3 regions of the Marinomonas sp. BSi20584 genome follow, and region 2 is predicted to be linked to each of the others. Evidence: predicted binding sites of a transcription regulator. Region 2 holds the regulator's gene; each other region holds the start of a gene.
The links. The regulator sigma-54, encoded in region 2, starts transcription at its own class of promoters, with help from an activator protein. The targets are predictions, from matches to a motif close to TGGCACNNNNNTTGCTNT.
Positions count from the first base shown of each region.

Region 1: a site for sigma-54 is predicted at 2,589-2,606, ahead of flgB (flagellar basal body rod protein FlgB). Genes of this name have one in related genera too.
Region 3: a site for sigma-54 is predicted at 3,876-3,893, ahead of glnK (P-II family nitrogen regulator). Genes of this name have one in related genera too.

Region 1 is NZ_KZ454898.1:37,482-45,353, forward strand. Features, by position in the region: gene dapF (diaminopimelate epimerase) at 1-571, shown strand, start outside; gene TY87_RS20725 (DUF484 family protein) at 579-1,244, shown strand; gene TY87_RS20730 (HAD family hydrolase) at 1,247-1,954, shown strand; gene trxA (thioredoxin TrxA) at 2,059-2,385, shown strand; gene flgB (flagellar basal body rod protein FlgB) at 2,650-3,042, shown strand; gene flgC (flagellar basal body rod protein FlgC) at 3,048-3,497, shown strand; gene TY87_RS20750 (flagellar hook assembly protein FlgD) at 3,508-4,212, shown strand; gene TY87_RS20755 (flagellar hook-basal body complex protein) at 4,225-5,922, shown strand; gene flgF (flagellar basal-body rod protein FlgF) at 6,063-6,806, shown strand; gene flgG (flagellar basal-body rod protein FlgG) at 6,871-7,656, shown strand; gene TY87_RS20770 (flagellar basal body L-ring protein FlgH) at 7,670-7,872, shown strand, end outside.
Region 2 is NZ_KZ454896.1:23,700-31,571, reverse strand. Features, by position in the region: gene yjgA (ribosome biogenesis factor YjgA) at 1-380, opposite strand, end outside; gene mgtE (magnesium transporter) at 387-1,739, opposite strand; gene TY87_RS20100 (HPr family phosphocarrier protein) at 1,747-2,016, opposite strand; gene ptsN (PTS IIA-like nitrogen regulatory protein PtsN) at 2,026-2,475, opposite strand; gene TY87_RS20090 (RNA polymerase factor sigma-54) at 2,493-3,968, opposite strand; gene lptB (LPS export ABC transporter ATP-binding protein) at 4,047-4,772, opposite strand; gene lptA (lipopolysaccharide transport periplasmic protein LptA) at 4,773-5,300, opposite strand; gene lptC (LPS export ABC transporter periplasmic protein LptC) at 5,284-5,862, opposite strand; gene TY87_RS20070 (calcium/sodium antiporter) at 5,862-6,860, opposite strand; gene TY87_RS20065 (ABC transporter ATP-binding protein) at 6,988-7,788, shown strand; gene mlaE (lipid asymmetry maintenance ABC transporter permease subunit MlaE) at 7,785-7,872, shown strand, end outside.
Region 3 is NZ_KZ454893.1:32,098-39,969, reverse strand. Features, by position in the region: gene radA (DNA repair protein RadA) at 1-353, opposite strand, end outside; gene TY87_RS19145 (carbon-nitrogen hydrolase family protein) at 468-1,997, opposite strand; gene TY87_RS19140 (ammonium transporter) at 2,177-3,442, opposite strand; gene glnK (P-II family nitrogen regulator) at 3,482-3,820, opposite strand; gene TY87_RS22525 (hypothetical protein) at 3,980-4,117, shown strand; gene TY87_RS19130 (accessory factor UbiK family protein) at 4,313-4,552, shown strand; gene TY87_RS19125 (TIGR02450 family Trp-rich protein) at 4,631-4,852, opposite strand; gene TY87_RS19120 (YifB family Mg chelatase-like AAA ATPase) at 4,960-6,471, shown strand; gene TY87_RS19115 (bile acid:sodium symporter family protein) at 6,763-7,692, shown strand; gene rep (DNA helicase Rep) at 7,850-7,872, shown strand, end outside.

The sequences.
Region 1 (7,872 bases), on a different contig from region 2:
AGATCGAGAGTTAACGAATAAGCGCATTATCAATGTTGAAACAAAGCGCGGTGCGATCCAATTACGTGTGCTAGACGGTGGTTTAGTTACGGTAGACATGGGAGCACCAAGTTTTGAACCGCAGGATTTGCCGTTTACAGCAGAACCTTGTGACACTCTTTACAGCATAATGGCTGATGGCACTGAATATTTAATGACACCAGTGTCTGTTGGTAATCCCCATGCAGTGATCAAAGTTGATCAACTAATGGATGATGAGGTTGCTAAAGTTGGTGCGTTGATTGAGTGTCATGAGCGCTTTCCTAGAAAGGTGAATGTTGGCTTTATGCAGGTTATTAATCCTGATGAAATCAATTTACGTGTTTATGAGCGTGGCGTGGGTGAAACTCAGGCTTGCGGAACTGGTGCTTGTGCGGCGGTTGTTGCTGGAATTAAACAGGGATGGTTATCACCTAAAGTGACAGCCCATTTGCGCGGCGGAGATTTACATATTGAATGGCAGGGTGAAGGCTCGCCTATTCTTATGACAGGTCCCGCTGAGAAAGTATTCGAAGGTCAAATTTACCTATAGAGGGATTATGAGCGAAGAAGAAGTGATTCAATATTTGTCAAAAACACCGGATTTTTTTATTCGGCATGCTGATTTGTTGGAGAGTCTGACACTTCCTCATCCAGTTAATGGGAAAGTAGTTTCGTTACTTGAATATCAGGTGAATTTGTTACGCAAGTCGACGGCTGATTATCGTGCTCAATTTGAGCGTTTAGTCGAAGTGGCTCGTGAAAATGAGTCTACTATGCAAAAAAGTCGTCGTTTAGTATTAGCAGGTCTTACCTGTAGCTCCTTAGACGACCTAGCAGTTATTGTCGACGATATGGTGAGAGACGATTTTGAAGTGTCTCATCATGAATTGGTTTTATACGGCGAGTTTCCAGATAGTGCTGTTAGGTCTCATAAGCTGGTGGAAGACGATATGTTTTTGTCTCATGCTGCTGGGTTTACGGACTGTTTTTGTGGAATGTTACCAGCAAATGAAATGAGCTTTCTTTTCCTTGATGATGCTACGTCTATTCGTTCTGTTGCTGTTTTACCGCTTCTTTCGCGAGAAGGCGGAGAGATTAGAAAATGTGGTGTTCTGGTGTTAGGGGCAGAAAGCAAATCGGCTTTTGAAAAGGAAAAAGGCGCCTTGTTTCTTCAGTACCTCGCTGATTTATTGAGTGCGATTCTATTGAGGTTGTTGCCGTGAGCATGCTTATTACCTTTGACCTTGATAATACTTTATGGGATGTCGCTCCGGTCATTATGCGAGCGGAATATGCCATGGAGTCTTGGTTTGAAGAGCGCTTTCCTGGTTTCTCTCTGCAATATTCGCTTCTCGCCCGAGAGGAGTTAAAAGGCCAAGTATTATCTAAGAATCCAGAAATGGCTTTTAATCTGACTGCGATTCGCTTAGCTGTATATAAGCTTGCGTTAAAGCAATTTGGGTTGCCTTCTGAGGAAGCTGAATCTGTTGCTGGTGCTGCGCTGGCGCACTTTTGTGAGTGGCGTCAAAAGGTTGATCTTTACCCTCACGTTGTGGATGTCTTGGAAGCTTTGAGCCAGGATTATGCTTTGGCTGTTATCACCAACGGTAATGCTGATGTATTTCATCCTTATGTCGGTTTAGGGCAGTACTTTGATTTTGCTGTACGAGCAGACCAGGTTGGTGTTGCAAAGCCTGCTGTTGATGTATTTTCAATGGCAGCAAAAAAAGCTGGTGTAGACTTATCTGAGCTTATTCATGTTGGTGATCACCCTATGGATGATGTGTTTGGTGCGTCAAATGCTGGAGCAAAAAGTATTTGGTTTAATCGTCATGGTGCTCAGCGTTGGGGAGATGATTGGGGCGCTCGCTCTCATGCAGAAATACATTCGTTACTTGAATTGCCAACAGTCATTCGATCTTTAATGATATAGCATTTTTCTATCGCTTTAATTAAAGAGAACTCGTTTTTACCCCAATCATTTAGTGATACACTATCTACATTCATTAGTTAAATATAGAATTTTGAGGAATTATTATGAGTGAGAACACAATTCAAATCACTGATGCTCAATTTGCAGAAGAAGTGCTTAATTCAGACATCCCTGTGATTGTAGATTTTTGGGCTCCATGGTGTGGTCCTTGTAAAATGATTGCGCCAGTTTTGGAAGACGTTGCTGCTGAATACGCAGGCAAAGTAAAAGTTGTTAAACTTAACGTTGACGAAAACCAAGAAACAGCGCCTAAGTACAATGTACGTGGTATTCCTACTTTGCTTATCGTTAAAGGTGGTGAAGTGGTAGCGACTAAAGTGGGTGCAGTGTCTAAATCTCAATTGGTAGACTTTGTAAACAGCGCTATCTAATTGCTAATAGGGCTGTTGTCCTAATTAGATCATTATTGCGTTATAAAAAGCAGCTTGATGGCTGCTTTTTTTGTTTTTACTATCCTGTCCTATAGTCAAACTACAACAAAGTGGGTCTATTTTTCTCCCTATATTTGTTGCCGCTTTTTGCCGTTCTTATTTCAATTCTAATTAAGTGTATGAAAAATAAGGTTATTATTTATTGGCACTATAATTGCTTTATGTTGCTTGTATAGATGAATAATATTTTTCTTTGAGGATCCAATGGCTATTTCTTTTGCAAGTGCATTTGCTGGACATGATAAGACGCTTGAGTTTCGTAGCGCGAGAGCGGCTGTCCTTGCAAACAATATTGCCAATGCTGATACGCCAAATTATAAGGCGAGAGATATTTCGTTCGATTCGCTTTTAAATAATGAAAGTAAAAAATTACAGCTTGCTGGGACAAACTCACGTCATATTTTTGCGGAAGGTTTTTCTGGTGAGCCTGACGGTTTGTTGTACCGAAATGCTAACCAGCCATCTTTGGATGGTAATACGGTTGATATGCAAAGAGAGCAGGCTGAGTACGCTCAAAACTCATTACAGTTTGATACGAGTTTTATGTTCTTGGATCGAAAAATTAACGGCATGAAAAAAGCGCTTACTGGGAATTAATGACGATGTCTTTGAGTAATATTTTTACCATTTCTGGATCTGCAATGAGTGCTCAAACCATACGTTTGAATACGATTGCAAGCAACATGGCGAACGTAGACAGTGCGGCAAGTTCGGCTGATCAAACTTATCGTGCCCGTAAGCCCGTATTTTCACAAATGATGAATGACAGCATGCGTGAATATGGTTGGAACAATGCGAACAAAGATGATACCGGTTCTGGTGTTGGGGTAAAAGTAGATGGCATTGTGGAATCGGACGCACCTTTACAGCCTCGATACGAACCAGATCACCCAATGGCAAATGAAGATGGTTACGTGTTTTATCCGAACGTAAACCCGATGGAAGAGATGGCAGATATGATGTCAGCGTCTCGTTCTTTTCAGACAAACGTAGAAATTATGAACTCAGCCAAAAGTATGATGCAGAAAATGCTCACGCTTGGGCAGTCATAGGAGCTGACAGATGGCAAATATATCTGACTCGAAAGGTCTTAATGGGTTGATTTCCCAATATGGAACCGAAGCGGCTAAGACAAAGGCTGGTATTGAAAAGCCAGAGGTGCAGAAAGATGAGGCGGCACTTGCTGATCAAAATGTCTTTTTAAAGCTTTATATAGAGCAGCTTAAAGGACAGGATCCGACTGCACCGCAAGACACCAATGACATGGTGGCGCAGATGTCTCAATTTAGTTCGTTAGAGCGACTCACTAGTATCTCTGATCAATTAGAAAATATGGCCACTTCGCTTACGTCGAATCAAGCACTTAGTGCTTCTACCTTAGTTGGTAAGTCTATTTTGATGGATGGTAGTAAGGTGAAGGTGGGGGATAATGTTGAGGCTGTTCAGCTCAAAGCTATGATCCCTGAAAACTCTCAGGCTGCAACATTAAAAATATACGACGCGGACAACCGTCTTGTTCGTACCGCCGAGCTAAGCACGGGTGAGTACAAGTGGGATAAGTTAGATGACGAGGGAAATGTTTTGCCGCCTGGTGAATATCGTTTTGCCGCGTCATCAATCAATGAGCAAGGCGAAATATCTGCGATAAGCACTCAGGTTCCTACGCGTATTCAAGGTGTCACCATAAATGGTGAAAATGGCACGGTTTTAAACGTGGAAAACCACGGCAAAATTAAACTTACGAACGAATTAGAAATATTAGGGTGATTGGAGCGCATTATGGGATTCAATACTGCATTATCTGGCATTAAGGCCTCTGCCGATTATTTAAGTGTTACAGGTAATAATATTGCCAACGCCGATACTACAGGCTTTAAAAAGTCACGTATTGAGTTTGATGATCTTTATAACACCAGTGTGCTTGGTGCCGGAAGTGGTAATAATATCGGTTCAGGTGTGAGCGTGAGTAAAGTCTCTCAAGAGTTCTCGTCGGGAAACTTATCTTATACTGATAACAACTTAGATCTTGCTATCGATGGTAGTGGTTTTTTTGTTATCGATGCTGGGATTGCTAATGCTTATACTCGTGCCGGTAATTTCAAGCTGGATGAAAATGGTTTTTTAGTTACCAATAGTGGTAACAATGTCCAAGGGTTTAATGCAGTAGATGGTGTGGTTGGTGGAAATTTAGCTGATTTGAAAATCCCAACCGATCGTATTCCGCCTGAGCCTACTACTTCAATGAGTTTGAAAGTCAATTTGGACTCTAAAAACGAAGATGTTCCACCTTTTATTAAAGCTATATTTGACCCCAATGATCCTGATACATACAACTTTACGCAAACGCAAGGGGTTGTTGATGGGAATGGGCAGTCGCATATAGTGACGTATTATTATGCTAAAGGTGAATTGCCAAATACTTATAAAGTGCATGCAACGGTTGATGGTAATTTAACGGATGATGCGGGATTGCCTTTTCTTGCTGAAACTTACGCTACCTTCAATACTGCCGAAGGTGGTACAGACTATAATGGTGATGGTGTTGAGGAACCTCCATTTTCACTTCTCTATGTGGGGCCGAATGAGCCTAATTCTGTTGATGTGGCGACAGGTACTAAGGCACCGTTAGCTGTTAGTGGGACATTGGGGGGCGCAGCTATTACGGCTACGTTGACACCTGAGGAAATTCGAGATTCAAGTATCGTTTCTCGTGAGGCTTTTGATCCACTGAACCCAGATACCTATTCGTATGGTAATACTCGAACAACTTATGACTCTTTAGGGGAGTCTCATACTTTGGGGTATTATTTTATAAAGCAGGGTGAAAATAATACTTATGAACTGCGTGTCACTATGGATGGTGAGGAAAGTTTTGTTGACCCAACAACTGGGGAAGATGCTCGATATCTGGAAAAGAATACCGCGGTTTCTTTTGATGCAGCAGGTAATCTGATGGGGGTGTATCGTGGTATATCGCCTCTTGGAATTGAACAGCCAGTTCCTCTAGAAGTAAGAGGGATTGATCCAACAAATCGAGAGCGTATTACGCAGCTTGATTTGGCCGGTTCAACGCAATTTGCGCTAGCTAATACTGATACTTTTGAGCAGAACGGTTTTTCTGCTGGAGAGCTACAAGGTGTGTCCTTTGATAGTGATGGCTTGTTGATAGCCAATTATACCAACCAACAAACGGCAACACTTGGCCAGATTGCCTTGGCAACATTTGATAGTACTGACGGTTTGATGCCGTCAGGTCATACGATGTGGGTGGCAACGAAAACTTCGGGGCCTGCTGATATTGGCCGACCTAACAGTGCAACTCTAGGTAAAATTGCAGGCGGTGCGTTAGAAGAATCTAATGTTGATTTGACCGCTGAACTTGTTGCCCTTATAGAGGCGCAGCGTAATTACCAAGCTAACAGTAAAACATTAGAAACAGAAAATACTGTTACTCAGACGATAATAAATCTGCGTTAATTTTCTGGAGAGAGAAGATTTGTGGCCGAATCAGCCTTGCTGTTTCGGCCTTTTTTTTGGATTTTTTATTACTTTTATAAGTTGGTACGTTTTTTGATAGTAGTTATCTTAGTTATATAAATTCTTCTGGGAGAATTGTAGTGGATAAGGCCTTATATTTGGCAATGAGTGGTGGCGTACAAACCATGAATGCTCAAACAATACACGCTAACAATTTGGCGAACGTGAGTACAACAGGCTTTCGTTCAGATTTCGAGCAAGCTCGCTCTATGCAGGTATATGGTGACTATCATCCTAGTCGTGTCTATGCGATGACGGAGAACCCAGCAACGCGTTATACGCAAGGCGATATGATACAGACAGGCCGCAATTTGGATGTTGCCGTTGCTGGAGATGGTTTTATTGCTGTTTATGATGAAAGTGGGCAAGAGGCTTATACTCGAGCTGGTGATTTTCAAATTAATGCCGCAGGGCAATTAGTAACAGGAAGAGGTTTGCCAGTTGCTGGTGTAGGTGGGCCTATTTTTTTGCCACCTGCTGATAGTATTAACATTACCGCTGATGGTTCTATTTCTATTGTTCCTCAAGGTGGCGCAAATAACGAAGTTGCGGTGCTAAACCAGATTAAATTGGTTAATCCTGATAAACAAAATTTACGCAAAGAAGAAGACGGATTGATTCATTCACGTGATGGTCAAGCGTTAGACCCTGATCCGAATGTGCAATTGGTCAGTGGTTTTATCGAAGGTAGTAACGTGAATGCGGTAGAAGAGATGACGCATATTATGAACTTAGCGCGCCGCTTCGAAATGAACGTGAAGATGATGGATACCATTCGAGATAACGCAGACTCTTCAGCTCGTATACTACAGCGTACGTCTTAAGAGCAATCTGCAAGTGCTTAACAAATAACGTAAAGAATTTAACGGAATTAAATAAGAGGCTTTTATGAATTCAGCATTATGGGTCAGTAAAACCGGTTTGAGTGCGATGGATAAGCAGTTAAACGTAGTAGCCAACAACTTGGCAAACGTTTCGACAACTGCATTTAAGAAAGATAGAGCTGTATTTGAAGATCTGATGTACAAAACCGTACGTGCACCGGGTGGTTTGAGTGCTCAGAACGCGGAATTGCCATCAGGTTTGCAGTTAGGTACTGGTGTAAAAGTTGGAGCAACGCAAAAAGACTTCTCCAATGGCGACTATAATATGACGGATAGACAGCTTGATATTGCTATTCAAGGGAAAGGTTTCTTGCAAGTGTTACAACCAGATGGAACCATTGCTTATACACGTAATGGTAGTCTTCAATTAAATAGTCAGGGACAGCTTGCGACATCGGGCGGCTTGGTGGTTGAACCCGGGATTCAAATTGATCCTGATGTGATTGAAATCATGATTGCAGAAGATGGTGTTGTGTCTGTGCGTAAAAATGGCGATGCTGATGCTCAGCAGGTCGGTGCTCTTAATATTGCTGGTTTTATAAACCCAACTGGGTTAAGTGCTTCAGGGCAGAATATTTTTACTGAGACAAATGCTAGTGGTCCGCCATTAGTTGGTGTACCTGGAACTGACTCATTAGGTACTATAGCTCAGGGAATGCTTGAGGCCTCCAACGTCAATTCTATTGAAGAACTTGTCAATATGATCACGACGCAGCGGGCCTATGAAATGAACTCAAAAGTCATAGCATCTGCCGATGGTATGATGAGCTTTGCAATACAGCAGTTATAGTAACGTGTGGAATATGATGAAGATTAAATTTGCGTTCTTGGTTTTGTTAAGTGCTTGTTTGTCTGGTTGTCTCTCTTGGGATGTTAACGAACAAGCGGTTGCCAATGCAGCAGCGGCTGGAGCTGCGGCGGCTGCAACGGATGCGGTTATTGACGCAGTTGCTGGTGATAATAGTGAAACACCAGCAGAGCCTTCATCAGATGTTCCGCGTAAAGG
Region 2 (7,872 bases):
TATTCAGACAGTACTTCTTTGCTGTTCTCGCCAATTAGCATGTCGCGTTTAATCTCAAGCTGATGAAATAGCTTGTTGTAAGCGGCAGAAGTGGAATCGAAAAGCGCTACACGGTGCGCTATGGCTTCGTGATCTTCTGTGCGCATTACCTTGCCGATGTATTGCAAGTGTCTTCTCATGGCTTCATGTTGCTTTATGCGGCCAGCTTCAACGAATGCTTCGCGTAGAGTGTCAGACATTTCCACTTTTTTAAGCTGATTTTTGCTTAGGCCTAGTAGTTTTTTTCCAAGATCTTGCAGGGCTTCCATTTCACGCTTGATCTGGGTTTTGCTCTTAGGGATTTCTTCGTCGTTGTTTTCAAATTGATCAAAATCTGTCATGGGAACCTATATTAGAAAAATAGTAGCGAGACCAAGGAAGGATAGAAATCCAACCACGTCGGTCACGGTAGTCAAAATTACGCTGCCGGCTAGGGCGGGGTCGATGCCAATTTTTTTTAGTAGAATTGGCAGAAGTGTACCAGTGGCCGCTGCAAAAAGCAGATTTATTATGATAGCGCCTGCAATGATATAGGCAATCTTGATGTTGTCAAACCAAAGTGCGGTAAGTGCGGCTATTACTGTTGCCCAAACAAGGCCATTTATGAGTCCAACAATGAGCTCTCTATTAAGTAGCCAGCGAGTATTGGTAGAGCCTATCTGATTTAGTGCGATACCGCGAATGACCAGTGTCAGTACTTGAGAGCCAGCTATACCGCCCATGCTAGCAACGATTGGCATGAGTATAGCTAATGCGACAACTTGGTCTAGTGTCTCTTGGAATAAGCCGATAACGTAAGACGCTGTAAAGGCGGTTATTAGGTTTATGCCAAGCCACACTGCGCGTCGCTTGGTGGTTTTCATGATGGGTGCGAAGGTATCTTCGTCATCATCAAGACCCGCCATGCTTAACATGGAGTGTTCGGCTTCGTCACGGATAACGTCTACAACGTCATCGATGGTGATGCGGCCAAGTAGTTTTTTAGTTTTGCTGTCAATAACGGGAGCGGATACTAGGTCCATTTTTTCAAAAAGCTGCGCGACTTCGCTGGCAGGCGTTTCTGCGTCAATGACGGTGAATTCTGTTTCCATGATATCGCGCACTGTAGCGCTAATATCTGATACCAGTAGTTTGGTAAGTGGAAGTATTCCTAAAAGGCGATCTGAACGGCTGACAACCAGTAAGTTGTCTGTCATGTCTGGTAGTGTTGAGTGTCTGCGTAAATAGCGAAACACTAGATCGACGGTAATGTTTGGACGTATGGTGATGGTGTCCGTATTCATCAAGCCGCCAGCAGAATCTTCCGAGTAGCTTAATAGTGCTTCAACTCTTGTTCTGTCTTGCGTGGACATTGACGCAAGAACTTCTTTTACGACCTTTTCTGGTAGGTGTTGCAGTAAGTCTGCAAGGTCATCGCTTTCAAAATGTTCGGATACGGCGATAAGTCGCTCTGTATCCATGTTTTTCATGAATTGTACGCCAATATCTTCGCTTAGATATTGAAGTACTTCGCCTTCATTCTTGGCTTCTATTAACTCCCAAAGAAGCTTACGCTCTTTGGGAGGAGAAGACTCTAATAGACGAGCAACATCCTGTGCGGGCAAAGCGCCGTTAAGTAAATAACGGATTTGCATGGTGGTACCGGATTCGAGCGATTCGGTGACCGTTTGGAGGTGATTTAGAGTGTTTTGCTCTGACATATAAGTCTTACTCGTCTTCACCAAAACGATTATTTATTAATTCTATTACCGCTTTTATTGCATCTAACTCGTCTTCACCATTGGTTTTGATGCGAATTTCTGTGCCTTTGCCGGCAGCAAGCATCATCATCGCCATGATGCTTTTTCCGTCAACATTTCGGCTATCTTTTTCTATGGTGATATCGCAAGAAAAGCGAGTGGTTGTTTCAACCAATTTGCCAGCAGCGCGAGCATGCAAGCCAAGTTTATTTATGATCGTGACGGACTCTTCCTGCATGCTTTTTTCCTATATTAGTGATTCAAATATATTGAATAGTTCTTCATTGGTCTGTGCTGTGCGCAATTTATCCAGTGCTTCTGGAGATTGGGCAAGTTCTGCTATTTGAGCTAGTGTTGCAAGGTGTTGGTCACACTCATGAGGTGGAACAATTAATGCAAATATTAAGTCTACCGCTCTTTTATCGATGGAATCGAAATCAATCGGAGTTTGCAATGACATAACGACAATAGCGGTATGGTTTGCAGATTCTAGGCGACAGTGTGGAATAGCTATGCCGTTGCCTATGCCTGTACTACCTAGCTTTTCACGACCTAGTAGTGCGTCATAGACAGCTTCGTTGTCACAATGCAGTCGATTGGAAGCAACTTCAGCAATGCTTTCAAGTACTCGTTTTTTACTAACAATATCTTGTTTTGCGAGAACGAGTTCCGCTTTTAATAATGATTTCAAGGACATGATAAAATGGTTTCCGTTTAGATCAGTCGTTTTCGTTCATTGGAAGGAGGGATGTTCATCGCCTCTCGATATTTGGCTACAGTGCGTCGAGCAACCTGTATGCCTTGGTCTGCTAAAATAGCAGCTAGCTTGTTATCGCTTAACGGTTTTTTCGCCGGTTCATCCGATACAAGCTTTTTAATCATAGCTCGTATTGCGGTAGAAGAACATTCTCCGCCAGAGGCGGTGTTTACATGGCTGGAGAAAAAGTATTTCAGCTCAAAGATGCCTTTTGGTGTGTGCATGTATTTCTGTGTTGTTACCCTAGAAATAGTTGACTCATGCATACCTACTTCTTCTGCGACATCATGAAGAACCATGGGTTTCATGGCTTCTTCCCCTAGTTCGAAGAAATCAATTTGTCGACTTACAATGCAGCTTGCCACTTTTAATAAAGTTTCGTTGCGGCTCTGTAGGCTCTTCATGAACCATTTTGCTTCTTGAAGAGATGTTTTTATGTAAGTCACATCTTCTGCTGTTGCTGCTGCAGTGCTAGCCATCGCTGAGTAAGTCTCATTGATTTTGATGGGCGGCAAAGCGTCATTATTTAGTTCCACTTGCCATACGTCATGGCGTTTTTTCACTGTGACATCAGGAATAACGTAGTCCGTGTCGTCAGCGTCAATAACTGAGCCTGGGCGTGGGTTGAGCTGTTGAATCAAATTGACGACTTCTTTTAGTGCTTCGTCTTTGAGCTTTGTCTTACGGCTCAACTGAGCAAAATCTCGATTACCTAATAATGGTAGGTAATGATCAATAAGATTGTATGTGCTCTTATACAGCGGGTGGCTTTGGAATGCTTCTAGTTGCACAAGAAGGCAGTCGCGTAGGTCAATTGAGCATACGCCTACAGGGTCAAAGCGCTGCAATCTATGCTGCACTGCAATGACTTCTTCAATATCTAGATCTTCTAATTCAGTGCCGAGAGATTCCCAGATGTCATCGGGAGAAATGCTTAAGTAGCCATCAGGTTGAACGCATTCAATGATGGCGTAAGCGATTTCAATGTCGCGATCTGACATGTGGGTTAAATTTAATTGCCATATAAGATGGTCTTGGATGCTTTCTGCTGGTGCGTTACGGCTTTCGAAGTCGCTATCGCCTTCGTAGCTGTTGTGATCGCTGACAGCTGCAGAACTTTGATAGGTATCATCCCAGTTACTATCTATGGATAGTTCTTCAGGGATGCTTTCTGTCCACTCAGATTCTACGCGTGGTTCTTCGCTATTATTGTCGACTGTTGTATCGGCAGCGCTTTTTGATTCTATGCTTGCAGGGATGTCGTGATGAATTTGTTCGTCGTCGTCGAGCTCAAGCAATGGGTTCGATTCAAGAAACTCATGAATTTCTTGTTTTAAATCCAACGTAGAAAGCTGCAGCAAGCGAATAGCCTGTTGCAGTTGTGGCGTCATAGTCAGCTGTTGACCAAGCTTTAATTGTAAAGACTGCTTCATAGAGCAACTCTTTCTTCTATTTGAATGAATTGGAACGAGTTATGCATACTACTCCCTTTCTACAGCAATGATAAGGGGTTACAGACGGAAGTCGTCGCCTAAATAGACCTTTTTTACTTGTTCATTGTTGATGACGGTACTGGCATCGCCAGATGCAATGATGTAACCATTGCCAACAATGTAAGCTTTATCACAGATGTCTAGTGTTTCTCTGACATTGTGATCGGTAATTAAGACACCGATTCCACTTTCTTGGAGATGTTTGATTATGTGTTTTATGTCACCAACTGAGATAGGGTCTACGCCAGCAAAGGGTTCATCAAGTAGGATGAATTTTGGGTTCATGGCAACCGCTCTCGCTATTTCAACCCGGCGCCTTTCTCCTCCTGATAGTGCCATTCCTAGGTTGGTGCGAATATGGGTGATATGAAACTCTTCTAAGAGTTCTTCTAGTCTTTCTTGTTGCTGTGCTTTTGTTAGCTTTTTGCGGGTTTCTAAAATGGCTAGGATATTATCTTCTACAGACATTTTCCTAAAAATAGATGCCTCTTGAGGGAGGTAGCCAATGCCTTTTTGAGCACGAGTATGCATGGCGTCATGAGTGATGTCTTGGCCATCAATAAATATGCCGCCAGCGTCGTTTGCTACCATGCCAACTATCATATAAAAACAGGTGGTCTTACCCGCGCCATTAGGGCCGAGTAGGCCAACGGCTTGGCCAGACTCAACGGAAATAGATACATCCTTTACGACTTGGCGTTTTTTGTAGCTCTTCGCAAGGTGTTTTGCTTCTAGTAGTGCCATCTATTTTTTATTCTCAGGTGCTTGTTTATCTTTTGGCGCTTGCGGTTGTAAGGTCATTGATACGCGCCCTGAATCTTTTTTCTCAGCACTGAATGTGCCGTCATCAATCATGTAGAGGATGTAGTCTGCGGTGATGGAGTTCTGCATTCTGCTTAGGTAACCATCACCAATAATTTCTAATTTTGATTCGCTGGTTAAATAATGTATTTCATTGCCTTTACTGATAACAATGTTGCCGCTCCAGTCTATCTGCTGACTGAATTTCGCAGGTTTTCCTGTGGCTTCTAGGCTGCTAAATTTTCGGGTCTTAGCGTCTGTTGTTACTTTAAGGTATTGGGCCTGAATTTCAATGGTACCTTGCTTAACAAATACATTGCCTTTGTATATTGCTTCGCCTGAATTTTGGTCGAATGATGCCTCATCAGCTTGTATTTCTAATGGCTTGGTTGTGTCTTCAGGTAGTGCGTATGCGTATTGGCCAATTAGGGCTGAAGTAAGCAACACGCTGACGTTAATGAATCGTTTCATATTTTCCTCGTACAGATCCTGTCATCACGACTTCTTCTGAGTTTATATATGTTGTAATTGTGCCAGCAGAAGTCTCTCCTTGAGTGGAGATAAGCGTTGCATTTCCATAGCTGGTTAGTGATTGATCTTTATCTAAATAATGTATGTTATCTGCACTTAGCTTTATATCTTCAGATTGAAGGTATTTTTTAGTCGCTCTGGCATTTTCGGTTAATAGAATATCATTACTTCCGTCTTCAATAACCCCTTTATCTGCTTTTGCGCTCCAATGACCTGATTTTGAGTAGCGCTCGACGTTCGGCATTTCTAAGAGTGTTGTGGATTTTGCTATGTAGTGCAGCGTTTGTTTAGCGTCAAGTGTTTCGATCAGAAGTCCGTCAGCATCAAACTCTTTAACTTTGACATTAGTTATAAAGTAGTCTGGAGAGCTGCTCAATGAGTCTGTTTGAACGAGGTTTTGTATAGGTGCTGCCCCATACCAACCTAAAGAGGCTACTACTATTAAAGTAGCCCCAATGATTAAAAGGCTTTTGGGTTTTGTTAGTGTTTTTAACGAAAGCATTACACCGAACCGTTTGAGCTAATAATAAATAAATAAACACCATAAGAAGCAATAAGCGGTAAGCCTACCCATCTAGGGATACTGTTGTTTTTCGTTTTCTTGAAAATGAAAATGGCAAGAGCGAGAGCAACTGTTAGGCCTAAAACCCAAGGGAAATCTCTGCTTATCACGCTTTGATCTACTAGTCCTGGAGCAATAAGGGCTGGTAGTGGTAATACGGTGGCCAAGTTGAAGATGTTTGATCCCAATATATTGCCAATTGCTATATCGTGATGGCCTTTTCTGACGCTGCTAATTGAAGCCGCTAGTTCAGGTAGGCTGGTTCCAACTGCAACGATAGTAAGGCCTATAACTAATTCGCTTACGCCTAAAGCGGTTGCTATGCCTATTGCACCCCAGACAAGTAATTTAGAACTTCCTATCAATACAGCTAATCCGATTAGTGCAATGATGAGGGATTTGCTGACAGAGGTTCCATCGTCTTCTGGTAAGCCTTCTTTTAAATCTTTTTCTAAATCTTTACTGCCTCTTAGCAATATTGTCAGGATAATAATAAAAGCAGCAATTAGAATCACGCCATCCCATACGCCAAGAGTCTGATCAAACAGTAAAAAACCTGCTAGCAGGGTGATAGCTAATACGAGAGGGACTTCTTTGGTGGACAGTCCGGAGGCGATTGGAATTGCTGAGAATAATAATGTGATGCCGAAGACAAGTGCGATGTTGGCAATGTTCGAGCCAAGCACATTGCCAACTGCTATTTCTGGTGCGTTATCAAGTGCCGCAATGGCCGAAACGACCATTTCTGGTGCGGATGTGCCGAACGCGACTAACGTAATCCCTATTATCATTGGATTTACATTCAGTTTCTCTGCTACAAGCGCAGAGTGTTCTATAAATTTGTCGGAACTCATTACGAGCAAAACTAACCCTACAATTAGGGCGATAGAAAACAACAGCATGGTATTGATATTACTCAAAGATACAGGGAGTACCATTTAATGAGGTTTGGCGTTGAAATTCAAGGCTTGATCTTATAAACAAAGTGGATTTGGCTGTGTCATGATTTTATTTGTTGGGGGGCGATGTTAGTATCGGGCCATATTTGATAGGGATTAAAAAGGTGTGTCAGTGGTAGATGCTTATATAAAGGTCCAAAATGTTAGTTTTTCAAGGGGAGAGCGTTCTATTTATGAGAACGTATCACTTACTATTCCAAGAGGTAAGATTACTGCGGTGATGGGTCCTAGTGGGACGGGGAAGACGACATTGCTACGTTTAATTGCGGCGCAGCTCGCACCAAACTCAGGCACTATTTTAGTAGACGGTCAAAATGTTCACGCTTTGTCCCGCTCTGAACTTTATAAGGTGCGCAAAAAAATGGGCATGCTTTTTCAAAGTGGTGCTTTGTTTAGTGATATGACTGTCGCTGAGAATATTGCTTTTCCAATGGAAGAACACACCAAGCTGGATGCAAAAACAATAGCGGGTATTGTCTCTGATAAGCTTTATAGCGTTGGTTTACGCGGTGCCGCTAATCTAATGCCGTCGGAATTATCTGGAGGGATGGCTAGACGTGTTGCGTTAGCCCGTGCTATCTCTTTGGATCCAGAGTTAGTAATGTACGATGAGCCTTTTACTGGGCAAGATCCTATTTCTAAAGGGGTTCTTGTTAAGTTGATACGCCAGCTTAATGATTCAGCAAATATGACGTCTGTTCTTGTATCTCATGATGTTGAAGAGTCTCTTTCTATTGCTGATCATGTGTGTATTTTAGCTGGTGGGCGAGTGATTGCTGAGGGTTCTGCCGACGAAATTCGTGCTTCTGATGACCCTGAGGTAAAGCAGTTTTTGAATGGTGAACCTGATGGTCCTGTTCCCTTCCATTATCCAGAAGAAAGTATTTCTAGTAGGGCTGCATTATGAAAAGCATTGAGTTGTTGGGGGCGTCGCTACTGGATTGGCTTGAAGCCGTTGGTCGAGCCGGAATATTTTTGGTACAAAGTATTT
Region 3 (7,872 bases), on a different contig from region 2:
ATGGTTTGCAGCAATAAGGTACTTTTACCTGCTCCTGGATGCCCACCAATCAGCACCACGCCACCGGGAACCAATCCGCCGCCCAATACTCGGTCGAATTCGTTCGCACCAGAGCTAAAGCGAGGTACATCACCCAAATCAACATCGGATAAGTTTTGGATGCCAGTTACTGCGCCAGCGTAACCTTGATAACGTGGATCTTGGCTGGCGGAAACGCGAGCAGAGGTTTTGCTAGAAGTAAGGCGAATTTCGGATAGTGAATTCCACGCACTGCAGGCTTGGCATTGTCCTTGCCATTTTGCGTAGTCGGCTCCGCATTCATTGCATACAAAGGCGGTTTTTGCTTTGGCCATGAGAGTCTCTTTTTGTCATAAAAAGGGCGCTATCAGCGCCTTTGAACAGTCTTACAAAATGAAATTAAGCTGTTGTGATAACGTCCATGTTATCACAGGAAAAAGCGGTTTCGCTTATTTCGATTTTTTCCAATTCACTGAGTAAAGATCGGTACGACGGTCTTTTAGGTTGTTCACCGAACCTTCGCTGCGAGTCAATTTGAGCTTATCTAAGTCCAAATCTGAGAACATGATCATTTCAGTGTTTGGCGTGGTTTCTGCCATCACTGCATCATGTGGGTAAGAGAAATCAGAAGGCGAAAATACCGAGCTTTGCGCATACTGAATGTCTAGGTTTTCTACCTGAGGAAGGTTGCCACAGCTACCACAAATAACCACATAACATTCGTTTTCAATGGCGCGCGCTTGAGCACAACGACGTACGCGCAAGTAACCGTTTTTGGTATCTGTCCAGAATGGTACAAACAAAATGTCCATGTCTTGCTCTGCAAGTAGACGACCCAATTCAGGGAATTCCACATCGTAACAAATCAAGATGCCCACTCGGCCAGCATCGGTATTGAAGACGCGTAAATCGTTGCCACCTTCAATAACCCAGTCACGGCGTTCATGGGGCGTGATGTGGATTTTCTTTTGCTCTTCCACTGTACCGTCACGACGACACAGGTAACTGACGTTATAAACAGTCTCGTCTTCAATTACTGGCATGGAGCCAGTGATGACGTTGATGTTATAGCTGACCGCGAACTGGGACATTTCGTTGATAAAGCGTTCAGTGAAGCTCGCCAAAAAGCGGATAGCTTCGGTTTGATTGCTTTGGTCAGGACTTAGTCCAATCAGTGGCGCATTGAAGAATTCAGGGAATAAAACAAAGTCACTTTTATAATCGGATACCGCGTCGATAAAGTATTCGACTTGCTTCAACAGCTCGTCAACGCTTTCTACTTCACGCATTTGCCACTGAATCGCACCGATACGAACTTGGGTTTTACGTGAACGAATCACGTTGGTATCAGGTTCGAAGAAGATGTTTTTCCATTCCAACAAGGTTGCGTAGCCTTGAGATTTTTCATCTTCAGGCATGTAGCGTTTTAGCAAACGAGTCACTTGGAAATCGTTAGACAATTGGAAAGTCAGAATCGGGTCGTAAATTTTACGCTCGCGAACGGATTCTAAGTATTCCGCCGCGCTCATTTCATGGGCATGTTCGTGGTAACTTGGAATTCGGCCACCAGCCAAAATAGCGCGCAAGTTATGTTGACGACAAAGGTCTTTTCTTGCTTCGTATAAACGACGACCAAGACGGTAGCCACGGTATTCTGGGGCGATTAAAACATCTAGACCATACATGGCGTCGCCACGGTCATCGTTCAGAATGTTTTCTTTTTGATCGATAAGATCATCATAAGTATGCGGGTTACTAAAACGCTGATAGCTAACTTGAACAGACAAGGCTAAACCGACAATTTTGCCGTGATCTTCTAAACAGATTTGTCCTTCAGGAAAATCCTTGATCAGCTTATGAATAGTATGTTCCGGCCATGAGCCACCAATGTCGTGATAGACCTTATCCATCAGTACTTTTATTTCGTCGTAGTCGTCGTTGGTAAGGTTACGAATGGTTAAATGTAAATCGTCGTGCATGTTGGCCTCTATAAATCGGTCTTATGTATTGCTCATGATAACGCGTATCGGTGTGAGTAAGTAAGAGATCAGTATGTCATAAGGGTGTATAACGCTAACTCAATAAGGGAGATAAAAAGAAAACCCCCGCCGAGGCGAGGGTTTTGATATTAAGAACACTATCTTTTTAGGAAGGGCGATTATTTTTTGCTGAACTCTGGGTACGCTTCCATACCACATTCAGAAAGGTCAACACCTTCATATTCCTCTTCTTCAGTAACTCGTACACCCATGATGGCTTTGATGATTAACCAAACCACTAGGCTAGAAACGAATACCCAAACGAAGATAGTAAGAGCGCCTGCGATTTGTCCGCCGAACGTCGTGCCATCATTAGTTAGTGGTACAGCTAGCAAGCCCCAAAGACCAACAACACCGTGAACAGAGATCGCGCCCACTGGATCATCAATTTTAAGCTTGTCTAGAGTCAGGATAGACACAACAACAATCAAACCACCAACAAGACCGATAAGCGTCGCACCTAGAGCAGATGGTGTATCAGGACCCGCAGTGATTGCTACCAAACCAGCAAGTACGCCGTTTAGAAGCATTGTTAGATCGGCTTTGCCGAATAAAATTCGAGCAAGGATAAGTGCACCGATTGCGCCACCAGCTGCAGCTGCATTTGTGTTTAAGAACACCATGGCAACAGAGTTAGCACTAGCGATATCGCCAAGTTTTAGTACAGAGCCGCCGTTGAATCCGAACCAACCCAACCAAAGGATCAAAGTACCTAGAGTTGCTAGTGGAAGGTTAGCACCAGGAATAGCACGAACTTCACCGTTAGGACCGTACTTGCCTTTACGAGCGCCGAGTACCAATACACCAGCTAGAGCAGCCGAAGCACCTGCCATGTGAACGATACCGGAGCCTGCAAAGTCAGTGAAACCTAGGTCGCCAAGGCTAAACATACCGAATACAGAACCGCCACCCCAAGTCCAGTTACCTTCCATTGGGTAAATGAAACCTGTCATTACGATTGCAAACACTAAGAAAGCCCAAAGCTTCATACGTTCAGCAACTGCGCCAGATACGATGGACATAGCTGTTGCAACGAACACAACTTGGAAGAAGAAATCAGAAGCACCAGAGTAGATTGCGCCGCCTTCAAATCCACCTTCACGACCAGCAAAGTCCGTTAAAGTAGAAGCAACATCAACGTCTTGAATACCAGTAAGGAACCACTCGCCACCGTACATGATGGCGTAACCGCAAACTAGATACATGATGCAAGAAATGGCAAACAAAGCCACGTTCTTGGTAAGAATTTCAGTGGTGTTTTTAGCACGTACTAGACCTGCTTCCAACATGGCAAATCCAGCTGCCATCCACATGACCAGCGCGCCACACACCAAGAAATAAAAGGTGTCCATCGCATATTGTAAGTGAAAAATTTGATCTTGCATGTTTCGCCCCCCTAAAGGCTTGTATAAATCGAGCAGTTATTAAACTGCTTCTACACCAGTCTCGCCGGTACGAATACGAACCGCTTGTTCAAGGTTAACGATAAAGATCTTACCGTCGCCGATTTTGCCAGTGTTTGCTGCGCCAGTGATGGCTTCAACCACTTGGTCGGTCATTTCGTCTGCAATGGCAAGTTCGATTTTTACCTTAGGTAAAAAATCCACTACATATTCAGCGCCGCGGTATAGTTCTGTGTGGCCTTTTTGACGTCCGAAACCTTTCACTTCTGTTACGGTGATGCCTTGAACTCCGATTTCAGAAAGTGCTTCTCGAACATCATCGAGTTTAAATGGCTTGATGATGGCAGTTATAAGCTTCATACCCACTGTCTCCTTTAAAAGTCAGTTTTATTGTCGTATCGCAGGTAATTAACCTTATTCAATATGCGTGCCATATATGGACACGCCCTTATAACAATGGCTTTGTAAGGATTTTGTCGACTTTTCGGAATTAAAAAGAGCATCAGATGGCTTTATTTAGTGCGGCATATTGGTGTGTCTGCATTGGTTATTGCATTAACTTGGTGCGAGTGGGCAATTGATCCGAGTGGTGTTGTTGGGCGAGATCCCTATCTTATTGCTTCTGATCAGAAAACAAACATTTGGCTAAAAGTGTAATGCGTGCCTTATTTAGAGGATTTGTTTTGATTAAAGCCCGCAATATTTTATTTGGCGCACAAAAAAGAGGCAATTTAATGACGTTAGGTGTTTATAACGGAGCATTGATATAAAGATGTGCAGCCGAGAGCTTGTTTGCACCTTACTTAGGCTTCTATACTATTAAGTATTGTAAATACAAAAAATGAGAATGACATGATTGATCAATTTATAAAGCAACTTGGAACTGGACTAGGCCAAGCCGCAGAAACATTGGGTAAGTTGCCAAAAGAAGAAATTCAGGCGCAATTGCACGAGGTGGCTCGTAATACGTTAAGTAAAATGGATTTAGTCACCCGTGAAGAGTTTGAAGTGCAAGCGGCAATGCTAGCCAAGTACCGTGAAAAGCTCGCTGCATTGGAAGTACGTTTGAACGAGTTAGAAAAAAACGACTAACTCGTTTTCTTACAGTGGTTTGATATGGACAGTAGTCTGATATAAGTAATCGCTTGATATGGAAATGGTTAAGATTGGCTATTTCCAACCTTGAAGCCAATTATCTGGTGACGTCAGAGTTTGCCAAGGCAAGCAATACTGATTTTTATTGATAACAGCCTCAAGAACACATTCCACAACCGTGTTTTCTTCATCTCGAATCAGTTTTGTGACGATGAAATGCTTCTCTTTTTGTTGTGGCGATGTGGACGTCCATTTCGACAGCAGAAGTTTGTTGGGATTTATTTGGTTGAAAGCCATTTTTTAACCTTAGTTAATAGGTATTACCTATACGAAACAAGTGAAAAGCTGGATTGCTTTTCATGCGATAAAGCATCATAAAGAAATAATTTGGTCAAGGAGTGATCATGAGTTTAGCCACTATTTATAGTCGTGCCCGTGTGGGTGTGTCTTCCCCTTTAGTTACCGTCGAAACCCATATTTCAAATGGATTGCCTTCACTAAATATAGTGGGCTTGCCTGAAGCCGCTGTTCGAGAAGCGAAAGATCGAGTACGCAGTGCAATTATCAACAGCCATTTTGAATTTCCTACCCGGCGCGTCACCATCAACTTAGCTCCAGCGGATTTACCCAAAGAGGGTGGCCGATACGATTTGGCGATTGCTATCAGTGTGTTAGTCGCGTCTGGGCAACTCGGAGAGTTGAATCTTCGTGACACTGAGTTTATAGGGGAGTTGGCTTTGTCGGGGGATATTCGTGGTGTGCCAGGGTTGCTGCCGTCTGCTATTGCTTGTCACCATGCTAATCGCCAACTGATTCTTCCCGAAGACAATCAGCAAGAAGCTGCTTTAGTTGAAGGCGACGCAGTGTTTGCCAAACATCTTACTCAAGTGACAGCCCATCTACTAAAATTAAGTAAGTTACCTGTTTGTGAATCTAAACCGTCTGAGCCTTTGCCTTTGGATCATAAAGACATGCGCGATGTAAAAGGTCAATATCAGGCTCGTAGAGCGCTAGAAGTCGCAGCAGCGGGTGGGCATAACTTATTATTTATTGGTCCTGCAGGAACGGGGAAAACCATGTTGGCGTCACGTTTACCAAGTATTATGCCCGCCATGACAGAAGCCGAAGCGCTGGCTGTAGCGTCTGTTCAATCGGTGGCTGGGCGAAAAATGGGGCTAGACTGGTATTGGTCCGAACGTCCCTTTCGATCTCCACATCACTCTTGTTCAGCTGCTGCATTGGTTGGAGGCGGTTCAATACCTAAGCCAGGTGAGGCATCTTTGGCGCATTGTGGAGTGCTCTTTCTTGATGAATTGCCAGAATTTGACCGTAAGGTGTTAGAAGTGCTGCGCGAGCCCTTAGAAAGTGGTGAGGTACATATTTCACGTGCACGTGGACAAGTTACCTTTCCTGCTCGCTTCCAATTGGTTGCAGCAATGAACGCCAGTAATGAAGCCTACAGTGGTGGACAAGATTATTATCAATCCAGCGCTAGCCAAAAATACCTCAAAAAACTCTCTGCACCCTTTTTAGATCGCATTGATTTGCATGTAGAAGTGCCGCCTTTGCCTTCTGATGTTTTAGTGAATGCACAAGAAGAAGGAGAGTGCAGTGCTTATGTTCGTGAGCGCGTGGAGCTTGCGGTCGCAAGGCAGAGAGCTCGACAAGGAGTACAAAATGCTTTGCTAAGCGGTCGACAGTTAGAGGCTATTTGTGCGTTAAGTGAAGAAGATAAACAATTTATGCAGCAAGCACTGGAAAAGTTAAAACTCTCAGCTCGTGCTTACCATCGAGTCTTAAAAGTGGCACTCACCTTGGCAGATTTAAACAATTCTCCAGTAACCAGGGCGCATTTAATGGAATCATTAAGTTATCGAAAAATGGAAAAAACCTTATCGATGGCGGTATCTTCTTAAACATATTATTTAAAATAAACATTTAAGAAATGCCGCTTAAAAACGTCATGTGAAGGTTTGTAATAGTAAATTTTTTTCTGCTGTATTGAAGGCTTAAGTATGTCTTCAATACGGTGTAGTGCAAGCTTTTTTACTCTTCTAAATGCAAGATAAAAGCTGTTTTAACTCTTTTCATTTCGTTACAATTCTCCTCCCGTTTTCGGGACTAATAATAATTAAATAGTCGTTGCGTGCTCAAGTTTGTCGATTTATTGGCGACGAAGGTAAGTAGCCTATGTGGAGTTTTGTCCTATGGTTATCCAGCTGTTCCCTTTTTGGGCATTGTTGCTGTCAGCAATTGCCTTTTTTCAACCGGATATATTTGTCGGTTTAAAAACACAAATTGTTCCATTATTGACCATCATTATGTTAGCGATGGGATTGACCTTAAGCCCAGCAGACTTCAAACAAGTTTTGAAGAATGGTAAAGCAGTTGGCGTGGGTGTGTTATTGCAATTTTTAGTCATGCCGATTGCCGCATTCTGTGTTGCCTTTGCATTTGGTTTTGATACTGAGCTAACCGTTGGCATGTTGTTAGTAGGCAGTGTAGCTGGTGGTACGTCATCAAATGTTATGTGTTATTTAGCAAAAGGCGATACGGCGCTGTCAATATCTATGACGGCTATTTCGACTTTGCTTGGCGTGATACTGACACCATTTTTAGTGTCTCTAATGATTGGTCAAAGTGTTGATGTGCCAGTGGCTGGTATGTTGCTTAGCTTACTTAAAATTGTATTATTACCTGTTGCTGCGGGTGTATTGATTAATACTTTTTTCTCGAAGTTTGTCCGCAAGGCTGAACCGATTTTTCCTTATATTTCGATGTTTGCCATTGTACTGATTATTGCCATTGTTGTGGCATTGAGCGCATCTAAGATCGTTCAGGTTGGGCTTGTCGTTGCAGCAGCCGTAATTATCCATAATGCGATTGGTTTGACCTTGGGTTACTGGGTGACTTACTTGCTTGGTTTTGATGCGCGTGTTTGTCGTACTATTGCCTTCGAAGTCGGTCTGCAGAACTCTGGTCTAGCCGCAGCGCTAGCGGTGAAATTCTTCACGCCAATGGCGGCTTTACCTGGAACTATTTTCAGTGTTTGGCACAATATTTCAGGTTCCTTGTTGGCGAGCTATTGGAGCCGTCGACCTGTTGCTGAAAATAACAGCGAAGAAACGTCTAAATAAGACATTTCGTTAGCGTTAAAAAAGGGATGCCATTTGTGCATCCCTTTTTTATGCCTGTTGATTTTTGCTCTTATGATTTTTCTCTCAGTGCGAGAAGCTTCATTGTCGGTTACACTTACGGCTGATTTTTAATAGCCATACGAGCCAGAGTTTTTCCATGAGTCAGTCCATGCCATCCAT